3 regions of the Staphylococcus sp. EG-SA-2 genome follow, and region 2 is predicted to be linked to each of the others. Evidence: predicted binding sites of a transcription regulator. Region 2 holds the regulator's gene; each other region holds the start of a gene.
The links. Region 2 encodes CtsR, which represses protease genes until heat stress. Its sites were predicted from a motif close to ATGGTCAATAAAGGTCAAACA; they were not measured.
Positions count from the first base shown of each region.

Region 1: a site for CtsR is predicted at 4,566-4,586, ahead of clpB (ATP-dependent chaperone ClpB). Genes of this name have one in related genera too.
Region 3: a site for CtsR is predicted at 2,766-2,786, ahead of clpP (ATP-dependent Clp endopeptidase proteolytic subunit ClpP). Genes of this name have one in related genera too.

Region 1 is NZ_JACYHC010000500.1:2,487-19,484, forward strand. It holds gene IDG60_RS07850 (LeuA family protein) at 1-873, opposite strand, end outside; gene IDG60_RS07855 (LysR family transcriptional regulator) at 983-1,852, shown strand; gene clpB (ATP-dependent chaperone ClpB) at 1,911-4,520, opposite strand; gene IDG60_RS07865 (acyltransferase family protein) at 4,723-6,537, opposite strand; gene IDG60_RS07870 (metal-sulfur cluster assembly factor) at 7,085-7,393, opposite strand; gene IDG60_RS07875 (Cof-type HAD-IIB family hydrolase) at 7,507-8,331, shown strand; gene IDG60_RS07880 (CoA-disulfide reductase) at 8,383-9,699, shown strand; gene IDG60_RS07885 (YisL family protein) at 9,870-10,259, opposite strand; gene IDG60_RS07890 (fumarylacetoacetate hydrolase family protein) at 10,588-11,490, opposite strand; gene addA (helicase-exonuclease AddAB subunit AddA) at 11,656-15,309, opposite strand; partial or broken gene IDG60_RS07900 (PD-(D/E)XK nuclease family protein) at 15,313-16,998, opposite strand, start outside.
Region 2 is NZ_JACYHC010000165.1:745-8,083, reverse strand. It holds partial or broken gene IDG60_RS01570 (NupC/NupG family nucleoside CNT transporter) at 1-973, opposite strand, end outside; gene IDG60_RS01565 (CtsR family transcriptional regulator) at 1,131-1,592, shown strand; gene IDG60_RS01560 (UvrB/UvrC motif-containing protein) at 1,611-2,177, shown strand; gene IDG60_RS01555 (protein arginine kinase) at 2,167-3,174, shown strand; gene IDG60_RS01550 (ATP-dependent Clp protease ATP-binding subunit) at 3,188-5,644, shown strand; gene radA (DNA repair protein RadA) at 6,129-7,339, shown strand, end outside.
Region 3 is NZ_JACYHC010000391.1:482-6,647, forward strand. It holds gene IDG60_RS03625 (DUF4887 domain-containing protein) at 1-285, opposite strand, end outside; gene IDG60_RS03630 (TIGR01777 family oxidoreductase) at 988-1,890, shown strand; gene clpP (ATP-dependent Clp endopeptidase proteolytic subunit ClpP) at 2,133-2,720, opposite strand; gene whiA (DNA-binding protein WhiA) at 3,284-4,228, opposite strand; gene IDG60_RS03645 (YvcK family protein) at 4,339-5,334, opposite strand; gene rapZ (RNase adapter RapZ) at 5,331-6,166, opposite strand, start outside.

The DNA.
Region 1 (16,998 bases), on a different contig from region 2:
ATCTTGATGAATTCCTGATTCATGTTTAAATATATTTTCACCAATTATAGGTTTGTTTTCTGATATTTGAAAATCGAGAATTTTAGAAATATTAATACTAGTTTTATATACGTCGGGTAAAGTGAATTCCGTACTTTCTATTTGTTTTTTTGTCAAAATAGTAATTATTTCCTCAATAGGAGCATTACCCGCTCTCTCACCAATTCCCAAAAATGTAGTTTCTATTTGCTTTGCACCATTTAAAATTGCAGCTAATGTATTTGCAGTAGCCAACCCTAGATCGTTATGACAATGAGCAGAAAAAATTATGTTAGAATATTTTTTTACAAAGTAATTAAAAATATCTCCGTATTCTAATGGTGTCGAACATCCTACAGTGTCCGCAAATGTAACTGTTCTAACTTGATATTTTGAAATAATTTCCATGTATTCTTTCAATTTTTCTCTAGAAGTCCTTGTTGCATCTTCAAAACAAATATCTACTCCTTTTTTATCTTTCTTTAATATATCCAAGCAGTCTTTGATTTTCTGAATATAATATTTATTTGAAAAATTAAGCTTTTCTTTTATATGCAAGTCAGATATTGGCAATAGTATTTTTACCACTAAATTATGAATTTTCAATTTGACTATTTTTTTTATTTCTTTTTCATTAAGCCTAGTCAATACTACTAATTCTTTTTCAGGACTTAAAATGTCTCTGAATTGATGAATATTAAATTCATCCTCGATAGTTGTACACATGCCTACTTCAACAGAATTTATATTTAACTTGTTAATTTGTTTCAATACTTCTTTTTTTATAATTAGACTTTTTCGAACATTACTTTGTTGCATACCATCCCTTATTGTATTATCTTGAATTCGAATCATATTACTTCACCCCCTCGATAACCTCTGATATAATATTAATATTATTTTTATGCAATAAAAATTAAATATTATCTAATGAATTATTAACTTTTTTGAAAGAGGTAAGTTCATGAATTTGGATTGGTACTATACATTTGTCATTTTAGCGAAGACGTTAAACTATCGATTAGCTAGTGAAGAAATTAATCTCACTATACCTTCTATACATAAGCAAATTAAAAATTTAGAACAGCATCTCAATGTGAAACTATTTGAAACTTATAAAAATCAAATTATCTTGACTGAAGATGGTCATACATTTCTTCCAATTGCGCAAAGTTTTATTGAACAATATGAAAGTGGCATCAAACATATCCAACTTAAAAAAACGATGTTTCAATCGAAATTAAATGTTGTCGTGTCTTCATATATCGCGACATTCATTATGCCCAAATTTTTAAAATCTTTCTTTAACGAGCATCCGTTTATCGATGTTTCTCTCCATGTCAAAAATGAAAATATTGAAAAAGATATTAATAATCATACGTATGACATCGGGATTAGCAGAAATCAACCTAAACTAAGAGAAGTTCATTCTGAAAAAGTATGCGAAGGTAAAATTGTATTGATTGCTCCCAATAAAGAGAATAATCATCTTCTAACTGAGGCATCTTTATTTGAAAAATACAAAATAATAAGTGATAACCATCCAGAATATTGGTCATCACTTAAAAATAATATTTTAAATATTTATGGAAAAGCACAATTTCTATCTATCAATGATGTGCATACTTCAATTAAATTAATCGAAATGAATCAAGGTATATCATTCCTGCCTATTTATATAACAACAGATAGTGATTACAATATTTCGGTTATTAACACGAAAATTTTACAAGCGCCTATTTCATTTACATATATATACAGCAAAAAAGAAAGCCCAGAAATATTGGTTTTTATTAAATCATTTAAAAAGTATATTGCCAATGAACAATTATAATAAATTTCAAATCTAAAAAACCAAGAATGCGATTAATCATCACATTCTTGGTTCAATTTTATTCATGAATTTTTTCAACATTAAACGTTAAGTTATTGTCTGAATTTAAATTAACTTTAATCGTTGTACCTTCTGGGAATCCCTCTTTAATCATCATACGTGCTAATGGTGTTTCAATTTGGCGTTGTACAAAACGTTTTAATGGTCTTGCACCGTATTGAGGTTCATAAGCTTCTTGACCTAGCCAAGCTTTAGCATCATCAGAAACTTCAATTGAGATTCGCTGTTCTAATAATCTTATATTTAATTGCGTTAATATTTTGTCTACAATCATACTCATGTCATCAATAGATAGAGGTTTAAATAATACGATGTCATCCATACGATTCAAAATTTCTGGTTTGAAATATGCATTTAAATTTGTCATAACAGCTTTTTCTGTTGATTCTGTAATTTCACCAGTCTCTTTTACGTTTTCTAATAAAACTTGAGATCCAATATTACTTGTCATAATAATAATAGTATTTTTAAAATCAACGCTACGTCCTTTAGAATCAGTTAAACGGCCTTCATCTAAAATTTGCAATAATACATTAAAGACGTCAGTATGCGCTTTTTCAACCTCATCTAATAAGATAACTGAGTATGGATTACGACGAACCGCTTCAGTTAATTGACCCCCTTCATCATGTCCAATATATCCTGGAGGTGCCCCTATCAATCTTGATACTGCATGTTTTTCCATATATTCACTCATATCAATACGAATCATATGTTTTTCAGAATCAAATAATGATGCAGCTAATGATTTAGCTAATTCAGTTTTACCTACTCCAGTTGGACCTAGGAATAAGAAACTACCAATAGGTCTGTTTGGATCTTTAATACCTGCTCTTGCTCTAACTACTGCATCTGAAACCAGGTCAACCGCTTTATCTTGACCTACAACACGTTTATGCAAGATGTCACTTAAGTGAAGTAATTTTTCACGTTCTGTTTCAACTAATTTTGAAACTGGTATGCCTGTCCATTGGCTGACAATATCGCCAATTTCTTCGTCTGTTACAACTTCACGAATCATTCGATCTGTATCTTCACCTTGCTCATCTTGGAAATTATCCTCTAATTCTCTAAGTTCTTTTTCCAATTGAGGAATTGTTCCATATTGTAGTTCAGCAGCTTTTTCTAAATTGTTATTTGTTTGTGCATCTTCCAACGCTTGTCTACTTTCATCTAGTTGCGCACGTTTTTCTTGTAAATTTGCTATTTTTTCTTTTTCTGATTCTACACGAGATTGAAGTGCTGCTTGTTTCTCTTTTTCATTGGCAAGCTCTTCTTGTAGTTCTTGTAATCTCTGTTTGCTCGCATTGTCAGATTCATTTTTAAGTGCGCTTTCTTCAATTTCTAATTGCATGACACGTCTATTAACTTGATCCAATTCAGTTGGATTTGATCCCATTTCCGTACGAATTGTTGCACATGCTTGGTCAACTAAATCAATCGCTTTATCTGGTAAAAAACGATCAGTGATGTAACGATCAGACAATTCAGCGGCAGCAACTAAGGCTCTATCTTGAATACGCACACCATGATACACTTCATATCGTTCTTTTAAACCACGTAAAATTGAAATTGTATCTTCAACATCAGGCTCACTAACTGCTACTTTTTGGAAACGACGCTCTAATGCCGAATCTTTTTCAATATATTCTCGATATTCATTTAAAGTTGTTGCACCAATACAATGTAACTCTCCTCGTGCTAACATTGGTTTTAGCATGTTGCCTGCATCCATGGCACCATCTGTTTTACCAGCACCTACAAGCATATGGATTTCATCAATAAATAATATAATTCTACCATCAGACTCTTTAACTTCTTTTAGGACTGCTTTTAATCTCTCTTCAAATTCACCACGATATTTAGCGCCCGCTACTAATGCGCTTAAATCTAACTCAAAAACAGTTTTATCTAATAATGATTCTGGCACATCTTTCTTAACTATACGTTGCGCTAATCCTTCAACAATTGCAGTTTTACCAACACCTGGTTCACCAATGAGCACAGGGTTGTTTTTAGTTTTACGACTTAAAATACGAATCGTATTTCGAATTTCTTCATCTCTTCCTATAACAGGATCCATTTTACCTTGTCTAACTTCTTCTACTAAGTCGCGGCCATATTTAGCTAATGCTTCGTAATTAACTTCTGGATTTTGTGATGTCACGTGATTTCCCCCTCTTACTTTTTTAATAATTTCTTTGATAACTTCTACTTTATTATTTATATAATGTTTTGTTGTTTGATCAATGTCCATTGCCGAACGTAAAATATGCTCCATTGAAATATATTCATCTTCATATTCTTTCATGTATGATTCAGCCTTAGTTATCAATTGGTTTGCTTGTTGGCTAATATATTGACCATATTGTATATTGTCACCTTCTACAGATGCATACGTGTTTAGTTTGTCTTCATAAGCTTTGTTTAATTGATCTACCTCAATATTTGCTCGTTCTAAAATACTTTTATATAAGCTTTCACTTTCATTTAAGGCAGCGCTTAAAATTGCCTCAATTTCTATATTTTGTAATTTATGTTGCTGACTCAGTTCAACTGCTTGTTGTAAAGCACTTTGAACAGCATATGTCATTTTATTTATATCCATATAATTTCACCTCTAATTTGTAGAGTTGGTCAAGTTGCACTTTTGACTTTGACTTTCTTTGACCTTAATTATATTATAGTCCCAATATAATCATTTATCAACTCTTTTACACTTAAATTTCCTAATATTTGTAAATATTTTTTTGAATAAAAAAATCTAGCTAATGTTACGTTACACATTAACTAGACTTATTAAACATATGTTATTTCTTTTTAAGTGCTTTTAATATTTCATCTTTTAAAGCTAGGACTCCTTTGTACTCTAAATGTACACCGTCTGGTGCAAAATATTCACTATGTCCTTGTGATCGCTTATTCCAATCAATTAATGTGACATTGGACTTTCGTTTCGCCGCGTCAGCTAATAATCGATTTACATTTGCCTCATAAATTCTTGGAACACGTGTATTAACTAAATAAATCTTGGCTTTTCCAAATTGATTAAGTAAATCGTCGAGCTGTTTGACAGTAAAGTCGCCATTTGTACCTAATTCTAATACGACTTGATCAGATGATTTTTTATATTGTGAATAATTCGCTTTAACTAAAGGTAAGGTTTGATACAATTGACGCCCTACTTTTCCATCAATTCTAGACTTAGGAACTGATGACTTAAATGACTCACCGATATCAACCATTACTGAATCACCGATTAAAAGAGGTTTAATATTATTATATACGTCGGAAGATTCCTTTTTCTTCTCACTTACTAAGCCATCAATGTGAATGTTATCAATTGGTGCTATCCGCATTAAATAATTATCTTCAATAGTGGTATCAAAGCTATTCGCTTTTTCTCCAATAATGTCTTTACCATATTTATTGAATGCACCTACTAAAATCAACATAAATGGAATTAACAAGGTTACTACAATTGCCATTCTTATAAATTGTGGTATATAAGAAGGTCGCCAATTTAAAGCTTTAATACCTTCTTTTCTAAATGGAGTTTCTATAAAGCGATATGATAGCTCTGCAAATATAATTGTTAAACTTATATCTATAAAGTACACATATACAGGTATCTGTCCATCTACATAGTAACTATGTACGAAACTAATTACTGCAAAATGCCATAAATATAAACTATAAGACCTTTTCCCGATAAATACTAACACTGGATTTGAAAATATCTTCGCTATCCATGTAGATGGATGAACGACACTGGCAATAATAAATAACGTTAATATGGATATTAAATAGAAACCACCATCATATATCCAATTCGTCTCATCATTAATAATGAAAAATAATAATATAAGTACTATAAATGATAAACTACCTATGCTATCAATAACATATTTTACAACTTTAGGTGGATCATTTTTCAATTTAAACGGTGGCCATAAAAAAGCTAAAATAACACCCAGTAACAATGTCTGTAATCTAGTATCTGTACCAAAATACACTCGTGAATGATCCCCATTAATACTGTAGATAAACATCATTAACCCTAAAGAAATTATTGATACTCCCCAAAAAATAAATCCTATTTTGTATCGCTTTTTAATTGTTAACAATAATGTAACCAAAATAACTGGGAAAAATATGTAAAACTGTTCTTCAATTGCTAAAGACCATAAATGCTTTAATGGCATAAATGAAAATTGCTCAAAATAATTAACATCTTTTGCTATATACCACCAGTTTGATACATAAAATATCGCAGCAATAATATCATGTTTAACCCTAATGATATTATCTGATTTTAATAATAAGGTTGCTGTCCCTACAACCATTAATAAAACTATGACTGCTGGTAATAAACGTTTTAAACGACGTATCCAAAAGCTTTTCAATTTAATGATACCTGTGTCATCATACTCTTTGAGTAATAAGCTTGTAATTAAATAACCAGAGATCACAAAAAATGTATCCACACCTAAAAAGCCACCTGTCAACCATTGCTTGTTTAAGTGGTAAATAATAATTCCTAGAACAGCGATTGCCCTCAAACCATCGAGCCCTGGCATATATCTCATTTTCTTATACTTTGTAAAACCCTTTGTTTTGTTCATTTTTGCATTCTTCCCTTTTAAAACTGTTCTTCTTAGATGCTTAATTAAATTTAGTTATGCTGTTTAAAAGAATATTGAAATGCATATGTATATTATTGAATTACGACATCATCAAAATCATATTGACTAAAATACTGTTAAATTAAAAAAATTACCAATGATGATTCTTACTTCGAAATCCAATTTGTAATGCAACTCGGCAACTTAAAAACTATGAAGTATTATGTATTGTAATATAACTGTAATATAAATTCAATTTATTATAAAAATTTTCAAGAAAATATTCAACTAGAAAATGAATTGTGCACTATTGGAAGTGCAAGTCACTGTCTTAATTCATATTTTTTGAAACAAGTTAGATATAAATTTTCAAAATGAAATCAGAACCTAGAACATAAATAAGGTTCCCTTCAAAATTTTCATTTTTCAATGTCTACTTTGAAGGGAGCTTATTCACAATGAATTATACTCTACAATGTTATATTGACTGCGGGGACCCAACACAGAGAATTTCTAAAAGAAATTCTACAGGCAATGCACGTTTATGTTAGCTCACACCAAGTGCAATCTTAGCGTAACGTGACATCATATCTTTTGTCCAAGGTGGACTCCATACGATATTCACTTCAGTATCCTGAATTTCAGGAATCTCTGCTAATACTGTTTTAACTTGATCAATAATTTGAGGTCCCATTGGACATCCCATTGATGTTAAAGTCATATCAACTGTACATACGCCTTCATCATCAACATTCACTTTGTATACTAAACCTAAATTAACGATATCAATTCCTAATTCAGGGTCAATTACCATTTCTAATGCACCTAAGATACTATCTTTCAATGCCTCTTCCATCCATATCACCTCTTTAATGTCATATTATTCATAATATATCAAATATCCGACAAAACGCCAATAAAATGCTATGATGTATCTATATGAACTAAGCAACTTATGAGGAGAGAGATATGCAACCACATTTAATATGTCTAGACTTAGACGGAACATTATTAAACGATAACAAAGAAATTTCATCATATACTAAACAAGTATTAAATGAATTACAACAACGTGGACACCAAATTATGATTGCGACTGGCAGACCTTATCGTGCAAGTCAAATGTATTATCATGAATTAAATTTAACGACACCAATTGTTAATTTTAATGGCGCTTACGTACATCACCCTAAAGATAAAAACTTCAAAACTTGCCATGAAATTTTAGATTTAGGCATCGCACAAAACATTATTCAAGGATTACAACAATATCAAGTATCGAATATTATAGCAGAAGTGAAAGATTATGTTTTCATTAACAATCATGATCCAAGATTATTTGAAGGTTTTTCAATGGGTAATCCAAGAATTCAAACTGGTAATTTACTTGTCCACTTGAAAGAATCCCCTACCTCAATTTTAATTGAAGCCGAAGAAAGTAAAATACCTGAAATCAAAAATATGCTTACTCATTTTTATGCCGATCATATTGAGCATCGACGCTGGGGCGCACCATTCCCTGTCATTGAAATTGTAAAACTTGGTATTAATAAAGCAAGAGGCATTGAGCAAGTTAGACAATTTTTAAATATTGACCGAAATAATATTATTGCATTCGGTGATGAAGATAATGATATTGAAATGATTGAGTACGCCCGCCATGGTGTTGCTATGGAAAATGGTTTGCAAGAACTTAAAGATGTAGCGAACAATATTACATTCAACAATAATGAAGATGGCATTGGTCGATATTTGAATGATTTCTTTAATTTAAATATTAGATATTACTGTTAATTTATAACTAATCATTTTATAATATTTTAAAACAATAGGAGGTAAGTTACGATGCCCAAAATAGTCGTAGTCGGAGCAGTCGCTGGCGGTGCAACATGTGCCAGCCAAATTCGACGTTTAGATAAAGAAAGTGACATTATTATTTTTGAAAAAGATCGTGATATGAGCTTTGCTAATTGTGCATTGCCTTATGTCATTGGCGAAGTTGTTGAAGATAGAAAATATGCTTTAGCGTATACACCTGAAAAATTTTATGATAGAAAGCAAATTACAGTAAAAACTTATCATGAAGTTATTGCAATCAATGATGAAAGACAAACTGTAACTGTATTAAATAGAAAGACCAACGAACAATTTGAAGAATCTTACGATAAACTCATTTTAAGCCCTGGTGCAAGTGCAAATAGCCTTGGCTTTGAAAGTGATATTACATTTACACTTAGAAATTTAGAAGACACTGATGCTATCGATCAATTCATCAAAGCAAATCAAGTTGATAAAGTATTGGTTATAGGTGCAGGGTATGTTTCATTAGAAGTTCTTGAAAATCTTTACGAACGTGGTTTACACCCTACTTTAATTCATCGATCTGATAAGATAAATAAATTAATGGATGCTGACATGAATCAACCTATACTTGATGAATTAGATAAGCGGGAGATTCCATACCGTTTAAATGAGGAAATTGATGCTATCAATGGAAATGAAATTACATTTAAATCAGGAAAAGTTGAACATTACGATATGATTATTGAAGGTGTCGGTACTCACCCCAATTCAAAATTTATCGAAAGTTCAAATATCAAACTTGATCGAAAAGGTTTCATACCGGTAAACGATAAATTTGAAACAAATGTTCCAAACATTTATGCAATAGGCGATATTGCAACATCACATTATCGACATGTCGATCTACCGGCTAGTGTTCCTTTAGCTTGGGGCGCTCACCGTGCAGCAAGTATTGTTGCCGAACAAATTGCTGGAAATGACACTATTGAATTCAAAGGCTTCTTAGGCAACAATATTGTGAAGTTCTTTGATTATACATTTGCGAGTGTCGGCGTTAAACCAAATGAACTAAAGCAATTTGACTATAAAATGGTGGAAGTCACTCAAGGTGCACACGCGAATTATTACCCAGGAAATTCCCCTTTACACTTAAGGGTATATTATGACACTTCAAACCGTCAGATTTTAAGAGCAGCTGCAGTAGGAAAAGAAGGTGCAGATAAACGTATTGATGTACTATCGATGGCAATGATGAACCAGCTAACTGTAGATGAGTTAACTGAGTTTGAAGTGGCTTATGCACCACCATATAGCCACCCTAAAGATTTAATCAATATGATTGGTTACAAAGCTAAATAAATGAATCATGCGATTCAATCTAATCTTAATTGTCTAGGTTAGAATTATGTTGGACTGGTACTACTATCCAGTCCTTTTTTATGTTTAAACATTTTTAGAATCAAAAAAGACATAAGGTCTTGGACTAATAATTGTCCATGCCTTATGTCATATACTATATGTCTTATCAATTAGCCAATACCGAATAATTTTGATATAGGCCCTAACGGTAGAATGACACCTAATACCATTGTGATGATAATTAATGCCATTGTTATCCAAAACATTTTGTGACTTTGTTCATGTCTCTTTCTTTTAGCAATCGACACTTCCATCAATCCAACTACTGCAACACCACACAGCATTTTCAATGTAAGCAACATATGATTTGCCCCGCCATTCATAAATGACTGAATTAATATCCAAAATCCTGAAATTAACGTCAACAGCATAAATAAGCGTAAAATCATGTGCAACGGTTTGAAAAATGGTGATCCGCCTTGATTTTTTGAAATGTTTAAGTATGTAGCGATAAATAAAATAATCGCTAATACCCAACTTAATATATGTAAATGTAACATACTGATTCCCCCCACTTTAATTATTTATATTATTAAATTAAAGCTTCTTGGGATTAATACCCACTTGCTTGTAATTTAATCATGATTTGATTATACACGAATATATATTCTACCACACTTCTATATTTGAGAGGAAGAACATGACATTTTATTCCTTATTAGAATATTGTGAATCTGCTGTAAAATAATCAACTACTTCTTAATATCAATATTTCACTTTCATCTCAAAATGGTAACATTATAAATAATTTATCTTTAACACCTTTTTAGAAAAGCAAGAAAAAACTAACCAATCTATATAAAGACTGGTTAGCTTTTTAAATGATAATTATTTAGCGATATAAGTTGTCAGCGTTCCAATATTATCAATAGTCACTTTAACTTCATCACCTGGTTGTAAAAATTTAGGTGGTTGCATACCTGCACCAACGCCTGCTGGTGTACCAGTTGCAATAATATCTCCCGGATGTAGTGCAACATATTTTGAAATTTCTTCTATTAATTCATCAATTTTAAGAATCATTTCGCCAGTGTTACCATCTTGTCTAATTTCATTGTTAACTTTTGTAACAATATTTACATTTTCAGGTAATGGTAGTTCGTCTTTAGTAACGATATAAGGACCCATTGGGCAACCGCCAGTTAAACTTTTTGATAAAAATGCTTGATCTTGTTCACTTTGTGCTTTGCGATCAGTGATATCGTTAATAATTGTATAGCCGTAAACATAATCTAAAGCTAATGCTTTTGGAATCTTTTCACCAGACTTACCAATAACAATACCTAATTCACCTTCATAATCTAATTGATCAGTAATATCTTTATGATTTGGAATTGTTGCATTATCTCCTGTTAAAGATGACGCTGCTTTTGTAAATACATATAATTTTTCTACTTCATGATTTAATTCGTTCGCATGATCTTTGTAATTTCTACCAAAAGCAATCACATTATTCGGAGGTGTTACTGGTGGTAAGAATTCAATGTCATTAAATGAAATTTTATAGTCTTCAGCTTTGCCGCTATCTTCTGCTGCTACAACTGCTTTACGTACTTGTTCTTGAAAATCTAAAGTATGATTTTGTTGTAAACCAGCTAACAATGTTTTAGGATGGAAATCTCCTTCTGCAAAGTCAGCAAATACTTGTGTTAAATCCCATACAGCATCTTCGCGTTTTACTTTAACGCCATATGAAGTTTTGTCATTATACTTGAATGATAAGAATTTCATTCATTCTCAACTCCTCATCTTTATCTTAATTCACATTATAACTTTTTTCGTTATCAAATAACAAATAAATAAGTAAGACAATTTTGAAAATGAGTTATGTTCATTCTGCTACAAGGGCTTTGCACTTAATCGAAATTATTTTTTATTCTTTTGAAAATCAAAATACTACAGTTGCAATGTACCAAATTTGAAGAAGTATAAATAACCTTTAACTTCTTTATTAAGTATCGTTTGAAGCGTATTTTGATAATATTTCATCTGTATCTTATATTTATTTTTTAATTGTGTACCAATTTCTTCATCTGTCATCCCACGGCGACGATTAAATGCATCGGTTTTATAGTCTACAAAATAATGCACACCATCTTTAACAAAGATTAAGTCAATCATACCTTGAATAATTGAGACGTCTTCGTCTCCTTGTGGCAATTGGTCAACTAATGCTTGGTTAACTACAAACGGTAATTCACGATAAACTTGCTCTGCTTCAGCAATAATCGAATATAACTCACTATTGATAAATGTCATTATTTCATCCATACGGATATCTTTTTTCGCATCTGCTTCGATAATATGTTTATCGATTAATCCATCGATATACTGATGTAACTCAACTTCAGATATGCGTTCTTTTTTGAATGGTAAATGTTGCATCACTGTATGCATTAACGTACCAATTTCATTCGCTTTTCGTTTACCTTGTTCACTTAGAAATTTAGGTCGTTCATACGTTGAAAAACCGATACGATATTGTCTTACTCGTTCGTAACTTGTGCCACTTTCTTCTGTTTCATATTGCCTTTTCAATTCAGAAACAGATTGTTTTGATGGCTTTTTAGTATCATTTACATATGGATATTGATAATCAAGTTGGTGTTTAATTTGTGCTTTAACATCCTCATTACCATTTTGCATAGTTTCTAATTGATTAACCGAACGATATTCATTATTATCTAAAATGGTTTCTGTAGACACATCTTCAAAGTATATAATTGAAATATTTACATTCGGACGACTACTATCTTCAACTTGTGCTATATCTTTTTCAAATTTTAAATCATCTGGAATTGACGCAGATTGATGTTTAGATAAAATACTATAAATAAGATGGAACGGATTTGGTGAAGTTAATCGTTCATTGACAGCAATGTGCTCACCAGAAATAGACAATTGCTCTAGTTCTAGTAACGATTTATCATTTTTCACTCTACCAATTAAATAAAGTTGTTCTTTCGCTCTTGTTAATGCTACATAGACTAATCGCATTTCTTCTGACACAAGTTCTTTTTCGGCAACAGCTTTATATGCAACCGAAGCTAAAGATGGAAATGCCATTTCTTTATCCACATCAAAATAATCCATTCCGAGACCAAATTGCTGATTTAAAATAACTGGTTGTTTCAAATCACGTTTATTAAAATCTTTTGACAATCCAGAATAAATGACAAATGGAAACTCTAGACCTTTACTACTATGAATTGTCATCATTCTAACAACATTATCGTTTGGACCAACTACATTTTCCTCACCAAAATCTTTGCCTCTTTCAATCAATTCATCGATAAAACGAATAAATTGATATAAACCTCTAAAACTTGAATTCTCAAACTCGATAGCTTTATTAAATAAACCATAAAGGTTTGCACGTCGTCCACGTCCACCAATAAGTCCACTAAAGTATTGAATAACATAATGATCATTATAAAATTTATCAATTAACTGATACACCGGATGATCTTTACTATATTGTTGGTAACTTTGAATATCTGATAAAAACATTTTTAATTTATCAACTAAAATAGCATCTGCTGCTTCGTCATTAATGTAATTTACAATCGATTGATAGAAGTAGTCATCATTTGGACTCAATATTCTAATTTGAGCTAATTCGTCTTCTTTGAACTGATATATAACGGAGCGCATTAACCCAACTAAATAAATATCTTGTAATGGATTATCTATCGCTCTTAAAAATGATAATACTAAGCGGACTTCTGTTTGTTCAAAGTAACCTTCACGACTATTCACATGGAATGGAATATCTTCATTTTTAAAGGCTTGTTGTAAATTGCGAGCTTGTCCAAAGCTGCGTTCTAGAATAACGATATCTTTGTATGTCGCACTTCTATAGCTTCCTGTTTTCATATCATAAACTTTTTGATGTTCTAAGATATCTTTAACTTGTTCTACTATAAAATGCGCTTCTTGTTCACTACCAGTTAAATCACTATGTTCTTGATCCGCTTCAACAAGCACTTTTAAGTTTACTGGATGGTCCGATTCATCATATGGTGCACCATAATACAACTGTGCCGCTTCATCATATTTTACTTCACCGACTTGTTCATCCATCATATGTTTGAATATATAGTTAGTCGTTGACAGTACTTCTTTTCGAGAACGGAAGTTTTGCGACAAATCAATTCGACGTCCAGTGCCATCTCCATCTATAGTAAAGCGTTGATACTTTTCAATAAATAAACTTGGATCAGCTTGTCTAAATTTATAAATGGATTGCTTAACATCTCCAACCATAAATAAATTACCATTATGTTCATCACCCGTTTTGATGCAAGATAGTATTTTCTCTTGAACCCGGTTCGTATCTTGATACTCATCGACCAATATTTCTTGAAAGTGTTGACGGTATGATTCGGCAATTTCTGAAGGCGAACCATCCTCATTAGTTAAAATTTGTAATGCAAAATGTTCATAATCAGAAAAATCCAGAATATTTTTGCTACGCTTTTTTCGATTGAATTCTGACATAACATCTTTCACAATACGCGCAAGGTACTTTACTCGTGGCGCCAATTGTTGCATATCAGCTTTCAAATCATCAGCTTCTCTTGAAAAGTAATCATTTTTCACTTTATCAATTAATGATTTATATTTTTTATACTGAAGTTTAGCATCTTCTAAGGCATCGACCATCATTTCATTTGCTTCTTTAATTTTCGCTGTTACATTAGGCAAACGCGCGCCAAATTCGTGATCAGTTAAATAAGGTATATCAATAAAACCACCTTCTAAAACACGCCCCATTAAACGTCGTTCATCTTCTATAACAGCTAAATGTTTATCGACGCCATCCATCATACTAAACAAATCATACGCCTTATTTAAAGCATCATAGGCAGCTGTGATAAATACTTTAGATAAGTCTGTTAGTAGTTGAATAAGTTGCGCTTGTTGTGCTTCTTCTTCGTATGGTGTCACCAATTGATCCAACCAATTTGTAGGATTTGGATTTGCAACGCTAAAGAAATACAATTGTTTAATAATCATTCGAAACTGATCATCACTTCTATCTGAAGACAATTGTTCTGTTAATTCAATAAAAGCAGGATCAAGGATATCGTAATGTTGTTCTATGACCTCATCTATCGTTTGTTCTAATAATAAAATATTTTCAGCTTCACTGCTTGTTCTAAAGTTCGGGTCAATATTTAATACATCATAATGCTGTTGAATTAATTTCAAGCAAAAACTATGAAGTGTAGATATTTGTGCTTGATGAATTTTGATGCGTTGGTTTTTCAAGTGTGCATTTGCAGGATCAGCAATCGATGCCTCTTGAATACGTTGGTCTACACGATGCTTCATTTCACGTGCGCTTAAGTTTGTAAACGTTACGACTAAAAGTCGATCGACATCAATGCCATCACGTAAAATCTTTTGGATAATACGCTCAACTAGTACAGCTGTTTTACCTGAACCTGCCGCGGCTGCAACAAGTACATCTTGTCCAGTTGCGTAAATACTTTGCCATTGCGCGTCAGTCCAAATCACGCCTTGTGGTTTCTCTGGAATTGTCATCTATTACTCACCCCCAAATTCATCATTAATGTTAATATTTTGAATTGCTTCAATTGGATTTATTGTTTCATCTACAGTTCGATATCGCTTACTATCAATCATGCCATCTACATGACATACCGATTGATAACTACAAAAAGCACATGGCAATTTTTGTTTGTACTTTAATGGTGCAACTTCAGTATGTCCATCCATAATATTTGAAGCTGTTTCTATAAAATTCTCTTTGTTATGCTGAATGAATTTATAAATTGTTGCTTCATCTGCCACTTGGCTGCCTCGTTTACTCAAAGAGCCATCTTTATTCAAACCAACTGGTACAATATCTGAAGTGAATTTAGGTTCTAAACGAATATCCAATGCATCAATAACAGTTTGGTCTGCATTCACTAAACCACTCAGCTTAAACTTTTTAATTAAATCTTGTTCTAGTTTATTTTCATCAATATCAGACCATGATTTAAATTTAATTCTAGGTTCATGTACATGGAAGTATAATAATCCACCTGGTTTCACAATATCTGTTAATCCAAGGCGTTGTTTATTTTGTAAAACGATATCCATGTATGTCATCATTTGCATTTGCATACCATAATATACTTTCGTTAAATCAAGTGTCGCACTACCTTCAGAGGATTTATAGTCAATGATATTAACAAAACTTGTATCATTCTTTGTATACGTATCGATACGGTCAATTTGCCCTCTAATATTAATTGGAATACCTTGAGTTGTCGTTAATGTTTGTGCAATTAATTCGTCATTTGTTCTTGGTTTCCTTCTAAAACTTGTCTCAAAATGTTTTGGCATAAACTTTGAATACGTGCCTTGATATTTTAATGCGCTTAGTGTTGTTTCTACAATAGCGCCAATGCGTCTTGATAAATAACGATAGTAAGCTGAAGAATTTAATAAATTAAACTGAACTTTAGGTAAAATTTCTTCCAATGCTTCATTCGTTAATTGTCTTATTTTTTTCAGGTCTAATTGTTTAAAATCGCCATTAATACGTTCAGATATATATTTTAAAACAGAATGGAAAATATCACCTAAATCAAAGTTTTGAAGTTCATACTTCGTTCGCTCATTTAGTTTCAGACCATGTGACGCATAGTGTTTAAATGGGCATTGTTGATAACCTTCAAAACGGGATACACTGGCATTGATTTCCTTACCATATAAATCTTTAGACAACGTTTCACCTAATTTTACAGTTTCATTGTCAAACGTTAATGCTGACATTAAATAATCTAAACCTTGATTTAAATGATCGCTATCTCTAATTACTTGATAAGCATCTAACCAACTATCAGCCACAATTTCATCATCTAACCAAGCACGCAATGCTTCAAATAATGTAATTTTGGTTTGCTTAGCATGTTGCATTAGTGACAATGGGTTAACTTCATGGTATTGAGGAATGTTAGTAATTTCCAATTGGTTGAACAATGATTGAATTTGATTTAAAAATGGGCTGATCTCCTTATCATCACCACTTGATCCCATTAGTCTGTAAGAAAATGTAACATCTTGTCGCGCTCTTGTCATAGCAATATAGCAAACAAATGCTTCATCCATCTGTAAAATATCTGATGTTGGACTTAACTCGACATTAGCCTGCTGTTCAAAGTATTTCTTTTCTTCATCTGTAATCAAGCTTGACGCAGTTACTGGTTGTGGCATCGTACC
Region 2 (7,339 bases):
TAGATAATAGTTTTGTCGCCATAACTGAACCGGCTTGAACTGCATCTTGCCATGGCACACCGACTAAGAATGCAAATGGTGCAAAGACAAAACCAATTAATGTTTGGAAATCCCAAGAAATAGCGCCACCTGAAACTGTACTAAAGATATTGCTTACAATTCCATTTAATAGAGCGATAATGGCAATGTATCCGATTAACATTGCACCTACAATGACAGCTACTTTAAATCCATCTAAAATATATTCTCCTAGCATTTCGAAGAATGATTGTTGTCTTTCTTCAGTTTCTTCAACTAATAATTTGTCATCTTCTTCATTAACTTTATAAGGGTTAATAATTGAAGCGATGATGAAACCACCAAATAAGTTTAAGACAACAGCCGTTACAACATATTTAGGTTCAATTAAGGTAAAGTATGCACCGATAATTGAAGCAGAAACAGTCGACATTGCTGAAGCTGTTAATGTGTATAAACGTTGCTTAGGTATGTATGGTAATTGTTTTTTAATTGAAATAAATACTTCAGATTGTCCTAAAATTGCTGCAGCAACTGCATTGTATGATTCTAAACGTCCCATACCATTAATTTTAGAAATTAAGAATCCTAAAACATTAATGATTAAAGGTAAAATCTTTGTGTATTGAAGGATACCGATAATCGCTGAAATAAATACGATAGGTAATAATACACTGAAGAAGAATGGTGGTTGCTTAGGATCGATATATTGAATACCACCGAATACAAAGTTAACACCATCTGCTGCTTTTAATAATAAGTAGTTAAAACCGTTTGAAATACCACCAATAACCTTGATTCCCATTGTAGTTTTAAGCAAGATAAATGCAAAGATAAGCTGAATTGCAAGTAAAATTCCTACATATTTCCAGCGAATATTTTTCCTGTCTGAGCTAAATAGAAACGCAAGTGCTAAAAAGAAGATAATTCCGATAATCCCAATTAGAATATGCATATATTTCTCATTCCTTTAGTTTTTTCTACAATCTATCATACAATAAAATGGAAGGGCTAACATCATAAATTTTTGAAAATATAAAAACAAATTAATTGAAAAAGGTCAAAATAGGTCATATAATATAGTCAAAGAAGGTCAAAAAGGGGTGATATACATGCACAATATGTCTGACATCATAGAACAATACATCAAACGTTTATTTGAAGAGTCGAATGAAGATGTCGTTGAAATTCAGAGAGCGAATATCGCACAGCGTTTTGATTGTGTACCATCACAATTAAATTATGTAATCAAAACACGATTCACTAATGAACATGGTTATGAAATCGAAAGTAAACGTGGTGGTGGTGGTTACATCCGAATCACTAAAATTGAAAATAAAGATGCAACAGGTTATATTAATCATTTGCTTCAGCTGATTGGACCTTCTATTTCTCAACAACAAGCTTATTATATTATTGATGGGCTTTTAGATAAAATGTTAATAAATGAACGTGAAGCTAAAATGATTCAAGCAGTTATTGATAGAGAAACGCTATCAATGGATATGGTTTCTAGAGATATTATTAGAGCAAATATTTTAAAACGTTTGTTACCAGTTATAAATTATTACTAAATGAAATGAGGTGTTGAAGTGCTTTGTGAAAATTGTCAACTTAATGAAGCGGAATTAAAAGTTAAAGTTACAAGTAAAAATAAAACAGAAGAAAAAATGGTGTGTCAAACTTGTGCTGAGGGGCACCATCCGTGGAATCAAGCTAATGAACAGCCTGAATATCAAGAACATCAAGATAATTTCGAAGAAGCATTTGTTGTTAAGCAAATTTTACAACATTTAGCTACGAAACATGGCATTAATTTTCAAGAAGTAGCGTTTAAAGAAGAAAAACGTTGCCCATCATGTCATATGACTTTGAAAGATATTGCACATGTTGGTAAATTTGGGTGTGCTAATTGTTATGCAACATTTAAAGATGACATCATTGATATCGTCCGCAGAGTTCAAGGTGGACAATTTGAGCACGTTGGAAAGACACCACATTCTTCACATAAAAAGATAGCTTTAAAGCGAAAAATCGAAGAAAAGAATGAATATTTGAAAAAACTTATTGAAATCCAAGATTTTGAGGAAGCAGCCATTGTTAGAGATGAAATTAAAGCACTAAAAGCTGAGAGTGAGGTGCAACATGATGACGCATAATATTCATGATAATATCAGCCAATGGATGAAAAGTAATGAAGAAACACCAATTGTTATGTCTTCTAGAATTCGGTTAGCGCGTAATTTAGAAAATCATGTGCATCCACTAATGTATGCTACTGAAAATGATGGATTTAGAGTTATAAATGAGGTACAAGATGCCTTGCCAAATTTTGAATTAATGCGTCTTGATCAAATGGATCAACAAAGTAAAATGAAAATGGTTGCAAAGCATTTGATTAGTCCTGAACTAATAAAACAACCAGCAGCCGCAGTATTAGTGAATGATGATGAATCTTTAAGTGTCATGATAAATGAAGAGGACCATATTCGTATTCAAGCTATGGGAACTGACACGACATTACAGGCTTTATATAATCAAGCTTCATCAATTGATGATGAATTAGATCGAAGCCTTGATATAAGTTATGATGAACAACTTGGTTATTTAACTACATGTCCTACCAATATAGGTACTGGTATGAGAGCAAGCGTGATGCTACATTTACCAGGTCTATCTATTATGAAAAGAATGACACGGATTGCTCAAACCATTAATCGTTTTGGATATACAATCAGAGGTATTTACGGTGAAGGTTCGCAAGTTTATGGACATACTTATCAAGTATCCAACCAACTTACACTTGGTAAATCTGAGTTAGAAATCATAGAAACATTAACAGAAGTTGTTAATCAAATCATTCATGATGAAAAACAAATACGACAAAAGTTAGACACTTATAATCAATTAGAAACACAAGACCGTGTTTTTCGCTCGCTAGGTATTTTACAAAACTGTAGAATGATAACTATGGAAGAGGCTTCTTATAGATTAAGCGAAGTTAAACTTGGTATAGATTTAAATTACATTGAATTACAAAACTTTAAATTTAATGAATTGATGGTAGCTATACAGTCACCATTTTTATTAGATGAAGAAGATGACAAATCTGTAAAAGAAAAACGAGCAGATATACTAAGAGAACATATAAAGTAGGAGGTCATTATTTATGTTATTTGGTAGATTAACTGAACGTGCACAGCGCGTATTAGCACATGCACAAGAAGAAGCAATTCGTTTAAATCATTCAAATATAGGAACAGAACACCTATTATTGGGGTTAATGAAAGAACCTGAAGGAATTGCTGCAAAAGTATTAGAAAGTTTTAATATCACTGAAGATAAAGTAATTGAAGAAGTTGAAAAATTAATCGGACATGGTCAAGATCATGTTGGTACATTGCATTATACACCTAGAGCTAAAAAAGTCATTGAATTATCGATGGATGAAGCTAGAAAATTACATCACAATTTTGTTGGAACGGAACATATTTTATTAGGCTTGATTCGTGAAAATGAAGGTGTTGCAGCAAGAGTTTTTGCAAATCTAGATTTAAATATTACTAAAGCACGTGCACAAGTTGTGAAAGCTTTAGGAAACCCTGAAATGAGTAATAAAAATGCACAAGCTAGTAAGTCAAATAATACTCCAACTTTAGATAGTTTAGCTCGTGACTTAACAGTCATTGCCAAAGACGGTACATTAGATCCTGTTATAGGACGTGATAAAGAAATTACACGTGTAATTGAAGTATTAAGTAGACGTACGAAAAACAATCCTGTACTTATTGGAGAGCCAGGTGTTGGTAAAACTGCTATTGCTGAAGGTTTAGCGCAAGCCATAGTGAATAATGAGGTACCAGAGACATTAAAAGATAAGCGTGTTATGTCTTTAGATATGGGAACAGTAGTTGCAGGTACTAAATATCGTGGTGAATTTGAAGAGCGTCTGAAAAAGGTTATGGAAGAAATCCAACAAGCAGGTAATGTCATCCTATTTATTGATGAGTTGCATACTTTAGTTGGTGCTGGTGGTGCTGAAGGTGCTATCGATGCTTCGAATATTTTGAAACCGGCATTAGCACGTGGTGAATTACAATGTATTGGTGCTACTACATTAGATGAATATCGCAAAAATATTGAAAAAGACGCGGCTTTAGAACGTCGTTTCCAACCTGTACAAGTTGATGAACCTTCAGTAGTAGATACAGTTGCTATTTTAAAAGGATTAAGAGATCGTTACGAAGCACACCATCGTATTAATATTTCAGACGAAGCTATTGAAGCAGCTGTTAAATTAAGTAACAGATACGTTTCAGATCGTTTCTTACCAGATAAAGCAATTGATTTAATTGATGAAGCAAGTTCTAAAGTAAGACTTAAGAGTCATACGACACCTAATAATTTAAAAGAAATTGAACAAGAAATTGAAAAAGTTAAAAATGAAAAAGATGCTGCAGTACATGCTCAAGAGTTTGAAAATGCTGCTAACCTGCGTGATAAACAAACAAAACTTGAAAAGCAATATGAAGAAGCTAAAAATGAATGGAAGAATGCACAAAATGGCATGTCAACTTCATTGTCAGAAGAAGATATTGCTGAAGTTATTGCAGGATGGACAGGTATCCCATTAACTAAAATCAATGAAACAGAATCTGAAAAACTTCTTAGTCTAGAAGATACATTACATGAGAGAGTTATTGGGCAAAAAGATGCTGTTAATTCAATCAGTAAAGCGGTTAGACGTGCCCGTGCAGGGTTAAAAGATCCTAAACGACCAATTGGTAGCTTTATCTTCCTTGGACCAACTGGTGTTGGTAAAACTGAATTAGCTAGAGCTTTAGCTGAATCAATGTTTGGCGATGATGATGCGATGATCCGTGTAGACATGAGTGAATTTATGGAAAAACACGCAGTGAGCCGATTAGTTGGTGCTCCTCCAGGATATGTTGGTCATGATGATGGTGGACAATTAACTGAAAAAGTTAGACGTAAACCATATTCTGTAATTTTATTTGATGAAATTGAAAAAGCTCATCCAGATGTATTTAATATTCTATTACAAGTTTTAGATGATGGACATTTGACAGATACAAAAGGACGTACAGTTGATTTCAGAAATACAATTATCATAATGACATCAAACGTTGGGGCACAAGAATTACAAGATCAACGATTTGCTGGATTCGGTGGTTCAAGTGATGGACAAGATTATGAAACAATTCGAAAAACGATGTTAAAAGAATTAAAAAATTCATTCCGTCCAGAATTTTTAAACCGTGTAGATGATATCATTGTATTCCATAAACTAACAAAAGAAGAATTAAAAGAAATTGTAACAATGATGGTTAATAAATTAACAAATCGATTATCTGAACAAAACATAAATATTATTGTTACTGATAAAGCGAAAGACAAAATCGCAGAAGAAGGATATGATCCAGAATATGGTGCAAGACCATTAATTAGAGCGATACAAAAAACTATCGAAGATAATTTAAGTGAATTAATATTAGATGGTAATCAAATTGAAGGTAAGAAAGTTACAGTAGATCATGATGGTAAAGAGTTTAAATATGACATTGCTGAACAAACTTCAGAAACTAAAACACCATCGCAAGCATAATTATAAAACAGTCCAAAACAAATTAAAGTTTTGGGCTGTTTTTTTAGTAGCATTGAACTATAGAAATTCGTGAAAGTATCCATCAACGAAACAATCTAATAAAACAATCATCAAAGGATAGTTAAGAATTATATGTAACAAGTTAATGAGCCTACAGCGATAGCATAAAGGTATGAATTTTTATAAAGGTTTTTTGTTTGAAGATACTAGCAACTTACGTCAAAATAAAATAGGTCTATATAATATTGTGATAAATCTAGAGAAAAGAGTTTACTAAGAAATTATTAAGATTTTATCTTTGAAAGATACCGACTATCAACATGATGTAAGTTTATTTTATAATATTCATAAAAAATAAATCTGGTAAAACAGTTTGCGTTAGTAGTCATGTTAAAATACAAACAAATGTAACTCACATTTAATTTGTCATAATGGGAATGTGCGTTTAAAATAGATTTGTTCAAAGGAAAGTGGAGGTGCAATTTTGGCCAAGAAAAAAGTGATTTTTGAATGTATGGCTTGTGGTTATCAATCTCCTAAATGGATGGGGAAATGTCCTAATTGTGGCGCTTGGAATCAAATGGAGGAAATTGTTGAAAAAGCAGCCAATCCTAAACATGGAGTTAAAACCAAGGAATTAGCAGGCAAAGTACAAAAATTAAATAGTATTAAACATGAAACAACGCCGAGAGTGTTAACAGATTCAGCAGAATTCAACCGTGTATTAGGTGGAGGTATTGTGAGCGGATCGTTAGTACTTATTGGTGGGGATCCAGGTATTGGTAAGTCAACGTTACTTTTACAAATTTGTGCATCGTTATCTCAAAAGAAAAAAGTACTATATATTACTGGAGAAGAATCGCTTAGTCAGACTAAATTACGTGCAGAGCGATTAGATGAAGATTCAAGTGAATTGCAAGTATTAGCTGAAACAGATCTTGAAGTTATTTATCAAACAGTAAAAGAAGAACAACCTGATTTATTAGTAGTGGATTCGATTCAAACAATATATCATCCTGAAATCAGCTCTGCGCCAGGTTCTGTTTCACAAGTTCGTGAAAGTACACAAAGTTTAATGAATATTGCTAAACAAATGAACATTGCAACTTTTATAGTGGGTCATGTAACGAAAGAAGGTCAAATTGCTGGCCCAAGATTGCTAGAACACATGGTTGATACTGTGCTTTATTTTGAAGGCGATGAACACCACGCATATCGAATTTTGCGAGCTGTTAAAAACCGTTTTGGTTCAACGAATGAAATGGGAATCTTCGAAATGAAGCAAAGTGGATTAAAAGGTGTAAATAATCCATCTGAAATGTTTTTAGAAGAACGTTCAACAAATGTTCCAGGTTCAACAATTGTTGCAACCATGGAGGGAACCAGACCACTTTTAATAGAAGTTCAAGCGCTGGTAACTCCAACGACTTTTAACAATCCGAGACGAATGGCAACAGGGATTGATCATAATCGATTAAGTTTGTTGATGGCTGTTTTGGAAAAGAAAGAAAATTATCTATTACAACAACAAGATGCTTATATCAAAGTAGCTGGCGGTGTAAAGTTAACGGAGCCAGCAGTTGATTTAAGTGTAATTGTAGCAACTGCATCTAGCTTTAAAGATAAAGCTGTCGACGGATTAGATTGCTATATTGGAGAAGTTGGTTTAACGGGTGAGGTACGTCGTGTATCTCG
Region 3 (6,166 bases), on a different contig from region 2:
GTTTGCTTGTGAATCTAGCTCATTCTGCTCTTTTTCCTCTTGTTGCTTTTTCTTTCTCTCTTTTTCTGCATTTTCTTTTTGACGCTTTTCTTTTTGTTCCTGCTTTTGTTCGTTCAACATACGTTCTTTAGCTTTATTCGAATGATCTACATATGCAAAAATTGCAAATACTAATCCTCCGAGTAATAGCAATACCGTCGCAATGCTAACTACTTTCGCTGTTGTACTCATTTTCTTCTTACTTCCATCTTCATTTTTATTGTAGTCGTAATTTTGATTCGACATACTCTCCCTCACTTCAAACTAATTTAAATATAGAAATTATCACGCAACCATTAACATTTTCACAACTAATTTGCTTACCTAGTTTCTACAAATATTAATAAACATTTACTCTTTTTGCCTTCTTCAACTTAAAACTGCCTTCACTATTACTCACTCGTAAATCGGATTCATTTTTACAAAGAAATAGTAGTCTTATATATCTTAACATTTAATAACTAAATCAAACATATTTTGAGCCTTTTTTTGAAAATTAACATTTTAACCTTTTTGATTTTACAACAAATTATAGCTACGTATTGAAAATTAAAGCATTGGTTTAAGTGTTGTGTTAAAAGTTTTTATGTTTAGATTGTTATATTACTATGTATTCTTAAATTTGTTTAAAAAATTAATGCTTTAAATTGATGTATAATGGGAATAAGAAATAAATAAAAACGACCCGCACGATTAACGTACGGGTCCACTACTAAAGGGAGTCAAATTTTTACCTTCGTTTGTATCATGCAGCGTTTTACACATACTTTTAAGAGATGTTTATTCGTTATCGAAGGTACACCTTTATTATAACTTATATCATTTTTATTAAAATACAATTCAAAAAAAATTATTGACATATTATTGTCTAAATAATGTATAACCTTTGAACAACAATAATGATTATTAAATAGTAACTAAATACAAAATTACATGGGGTGAATGATAATGAAACAATACTTAATTACTGGTGGGACTGGTATGGTTGGATCTCAATTAGTTAATGAAATTAAAAAATCAGATTCACATATCACGATATTAACGCGACACGACCAAATTTCAAATGATAAGAAAATTTCATATGTCAACTGGGCTAAATCTGGGTGGGAACACAAAGTTCCTCAAAATATCGATGTGGTCATCAACTTAGCAGGTGCTACACTGAATAAACGATGGACACCGGAATATAAACAAACGCTAATGCTAAGTAGAATTCAATCTACGCAAGCTTTATATGAATTGTTTAAATCACGTAATAAAGCACCTAAAGTTTTATTTAATGCTAGCGCCACTGGTTACTATCCTCCTGATTTATTTATGAGTTACACAGAAGTTTATAAAACTTTACCATTTGATTTCTTATCAGATATTGTGTATCAATGGGAACGTTTCGCACAACAATTTGAACAATTAGGTACGCGAGTTGTCATCGGTCGTTTCGGTATGATTTTATCGAATGAAGGCGGTGCGTTACAAACAATGAAACTACCATACAAATATTACATTGGTGGTAAATTAGGTTCTGGTCAACAATGGTATTCATGGATTCATATCAATGATTTAATTCAAGCTATTTTATTTTTAATAAATAACGAGTCAGCTAGTGGTCCGTTTAATTTAACTGCACCTATACCTGAGCGTCAAAATTTATTTGGCTACACTTTAGCAAGAGCTATGCATAAGCCCCATGAAACTTGGGCACCAAGTCTTGCAATGCGTCTCATACTTGGTCAAATGTCAACAGTAGTATTGGATACTCAAAAAGTATTACCTAATAAAATTCAAGCATTGGGATTCCAATTTAAATATAGTAATTTAAAAATGGCACTTGAAGATTTAATCAAAGAATAATCAATACCATTAATGAGCATTAGAAACAACATATGTACTAAATGTAATGTCTAGAGCGACTTACAAACAAAGGATTGAAATGTTCCTTTCAATGTCTACTTTGAAGGGAACATTTCATATAGTTACGGTTCAACTAGCTTCATTCAATCATATTTCCGCTCAAAGTATAGTAAACAATTTATTGACACCTCGGTTTACTCATACAAAAAGAGCAGACTGCTTAGTCTACTCTTTACTTTGAATTATTTTGTTTCAGGTACCATCACTTCATCAATTAAGCCATATTCTTTAGCTTCTTCTGCAGTTAAGAAGTTATCACGATCTGTGTCTTTTTGTATTTTTTCAATACTTTGACCAGTACGCTCTGATAAAATGCGGTTTAATTTTTCACGTGTTTTTAAAATGTGATTTGCAGCAATTTCGATTTCAGTTGCTTGTCCTTGAGCACCACCTAATGGTTGGTGAATCATTACTTCTGCATTTGGTAACGCGAAACGTTTACCTTTTGCACCAGCTGCTAATAAGAATGATCCCATTGATGCAGCCATACCGATACAAATTGTTTGAACATCAGGTTTAATGTGTTGAATTGTATCATAAATCGCAAAACCAGCTGTTACACTTCCACCTGGTGAATTAATGTATAAATAAATATCTTTCTCTGAGTCTTGCGCTTGTAAGAATAATAACTGTGATACGATTGAATTTGCTACGTTGTCATCAATTTGTGAACCTAACATAATAATACGGTCTTTTAATAAACGTGAGTATATATCATATGCACGTTCACCGCGGTTTGTTGTTTCAATAACTGTAGGAATTAAATTCATCTATATTTCCTCCTTGTAATAACTGTTACTCATTATTTTACATATTAAGTCAAATTTGGTCAAACACTTTGACTTTAAATAGTTACATTGTTTGACGCTTTTCTCTTTCCTTTGTAAACTGATAATATCTATTTTAGATTGTACTTATTTTATTTCTCATAGTACAGAGATATGATTACATATTTGCTCCTTGTGGTGTAATGGATAACACGTAAGATTCCGGTTCTTAAGATAGGGGTTCAATTCCCTTCAAGGAGGCTGTTTTAATAAAATACAATACTTTTCAATACAGAGAATCCCGCAAAGTCGGGATTCTTATTTATGCTGATTTTGTTTTTGTCTATGATCAGTGACTCAATTAATTATCACATTCATATTTTCTTATGACCAAATTGATACATATGATGCTACTTAATGAGAAAATTAGGTAACGCTTGGTTATTGAATTTCCTTCATTAAACTTTCCAGCTCAATTTAATAGTTAGTCGACTATTATTCATTAAACACTTTTTAATCATAAAAAAGGTATTTTTGATAATTCACTACCAAAAACACCTTCTTACTTATAATTCTATTTGTTCACCATTTCTAATCTTATCGGCTAAATCATTAAGTTTTCTTAATCGGTGATTTACACCTGATTTTGAAATTGGACCAGTTGATACCATTTCTCCAAGCTCTTTCAACGAAATTTCTTGATGTTCTACTCGAATTCTAGCAATCTCTCTCAACCTGTCTGGTAAATTTTCAATACCAATTTCTTTATCAATCAATTTAATGCTCTCAACTTGTTTCATCGCAGCACTAACTGTTTTATTTAGATTTGCCGTTTCACAATTAACGAGTCGGTTAACAGAATTACGCATATCTCTTACAATACGTACGTCTTCAAATTTTAATAACGCTTGATAGCCACCTATCAAACTAAGAAAATCCGAAATCTTTTCCGCTTCTTTTAAATACGTAATACTTCCTTTTTTTCGCTCTAAATGTTTGGCATTCAACTCATAACTATTCATTAGTTTCGTTAAGCCTTCTGCATGACTCTCATTTTGAGAAAAAATTTCCAAATGGTACGAAGATGTTTCAGGGTTATTCACTGAGCCACCTGCCAGAAAAGCTCCTCTCAAGTAACTGCGTCTCATTTCATCATCTTGAATCATTGAATGATCAATTTCATGCGTAAAAATGCCGTCTTTTAAAATTCCTAATTCATCAAGAATTTCTTTCGCTTTCATCTTTGTACGACAAATATAAATATTATTTTTTTTAAGCTTCATTTTTTTACGGACTAATATTTCAACTTCCACATTAAAGACACGTTTAATCAACGAATAAATACGTCTTGCCGTTGTTGCATTTTCCGTTTGAACATTTATAACAAATTGTTGATTTGAAAGACTAAGTGCACCATTCATTCGAATCAGCGCACTGAGCTCTGCTTTTGCATTCATTTCATCGACGTCTATTCTAGTTAATTCATTTTTCATTTCTGATGCAAAGCTCATCGTACAGTCATTCCTTTCTTATTTAAAACATGATTCACCTTAGAACCACTGTCTATTTTCATTTTTTTACACAGCTCTATTATCATATCATAATATGATTACGTTCTATATTATTTACGTTTATCACTTGGTACGAAAGGAATAGTACTAATTAATTCTAAAGCTATATCATAAATCATTGTCGATAACACTTTAGTATTATGTCTTACTAAATGATTTTCAGAAATTTCAACTAAATTTGAAGATGTTTTTACATTTATGCTTTCTTTTTCAAGTTCAGCCTTATTAACTTCAACTGGTTTAGAATGTTTTTCTTCATATTTTTTCAAAACTTGAGCATTGAAAGTTTGTGTACTACAAATGACATAATCAATAAACGGTTGTCCAGCTTGTCTATGAATCGCATCGATATGATCTTTCACGCTATAACCATCTGTTTCCCCAGGTTGCGTCATCACATTAGAAACATATAGCTTAGGCGCATCAGAATGAATTAACGCATCTGAAATACCATTGACACATAAGTTAGAAATAACGCTCGTATATAATGACCCTGGTCCAAGAACGATTAAATCTGCTTCCCTTAAAGCATCGATTGCTTCTTCCATTGGTTGCACATCGTTAGGTTCTAAAAACACACGATCAATTTTTTTATGTTTTTTAGGAATATTTGTTTCTCCAAAAACAATTTCTCCATCTTCCATAACAGCATTTAATTGCACACTTGTATTTGTAGATGGAATGACTCTACCTTTAATATTTAAAATTTTACTTAATGCTTTAATGGCATGTCCGAAATCATTCGTAATATTAGTCATACCTGCGATTAATAAATTACCTAATGAGTGACCGCTAATTTGATTTTCTTCAAAGCGATACTGAAAAAGTTGGCTTAAAACTGACTCAGAATCACTTAAAGCTGCAATCACATTTCTGATGTCTCCTGGTGCTGGTATATCCATTTCATCTCTGATTTTCCCTGTACTCCCACCATTATCAGCAACTGTTACAATCGCCGTAATATCAATTGGGAATTCTCTTAATCCCCTAGCCATAACTGATAAGCCAGTGCCACCACCGATAAGTACAACTTTTATTTGTCTCATTTTTTCTCGCCACTTTCAATATGTGCGTCCCTATGATGCACATAAACATTATATTCAAATACTTCATTTAGATAATTACCTAGTCGTTCTGCTAATGCTACAGATCGATGTTGTCCACCCGTACAACCGATGGCAATTACTAATTGAGATTTCCCTTCTTTTTTATACCCGGGTATCATAAAATCTAACAAATCAGTTAATTTTTCAAAGAAAATCTCCGTCTCTTTCCATTTCATAACATAATTATAAACGTCTTTATCTAATCCTGTTAAAGGTCTTAAATCTACTACATAATATGGATTTGGTAAAAATCGTACATCAAATACTAAATCTGCATCCATCTGAATTCCATGTTTAAAACCGAAACTTGTGACATTAATTGTAAAAGTTTCAAACTCTTCATCTTCATAGTATCGACGAATGCGTTCTTTTAATTCTTTAGGTGATAACTTTGTAGTATCTATAACAAAATTAGCTATACTTCTAATTTGAGACAAATGCTCTCGCTCATCATTAATTGCATTAATTAAGGATCTTTTACCTTGTTCCATCAAAGGATGTGCACGACGCGTTTCTTTATATCTTGAAATTAATTTTTCAGTACTTGCTTCTAAAAACATAACATCAATGATGACGTCACTTTCACTTTTAACTTTATCCACTACTGCAACTAATGAATTAAATAGTTCCTTACCTCTTAAATCAATTGCAATTGCCACTTTTCTTAAGGATGGATTTCCTTGTTCCATCAACTCTACAAATTTAGGCAATAACACTGGTGGTAGATTATCTACACAAAAATATCCCATGTCTTCTAAACATTGAATAACCA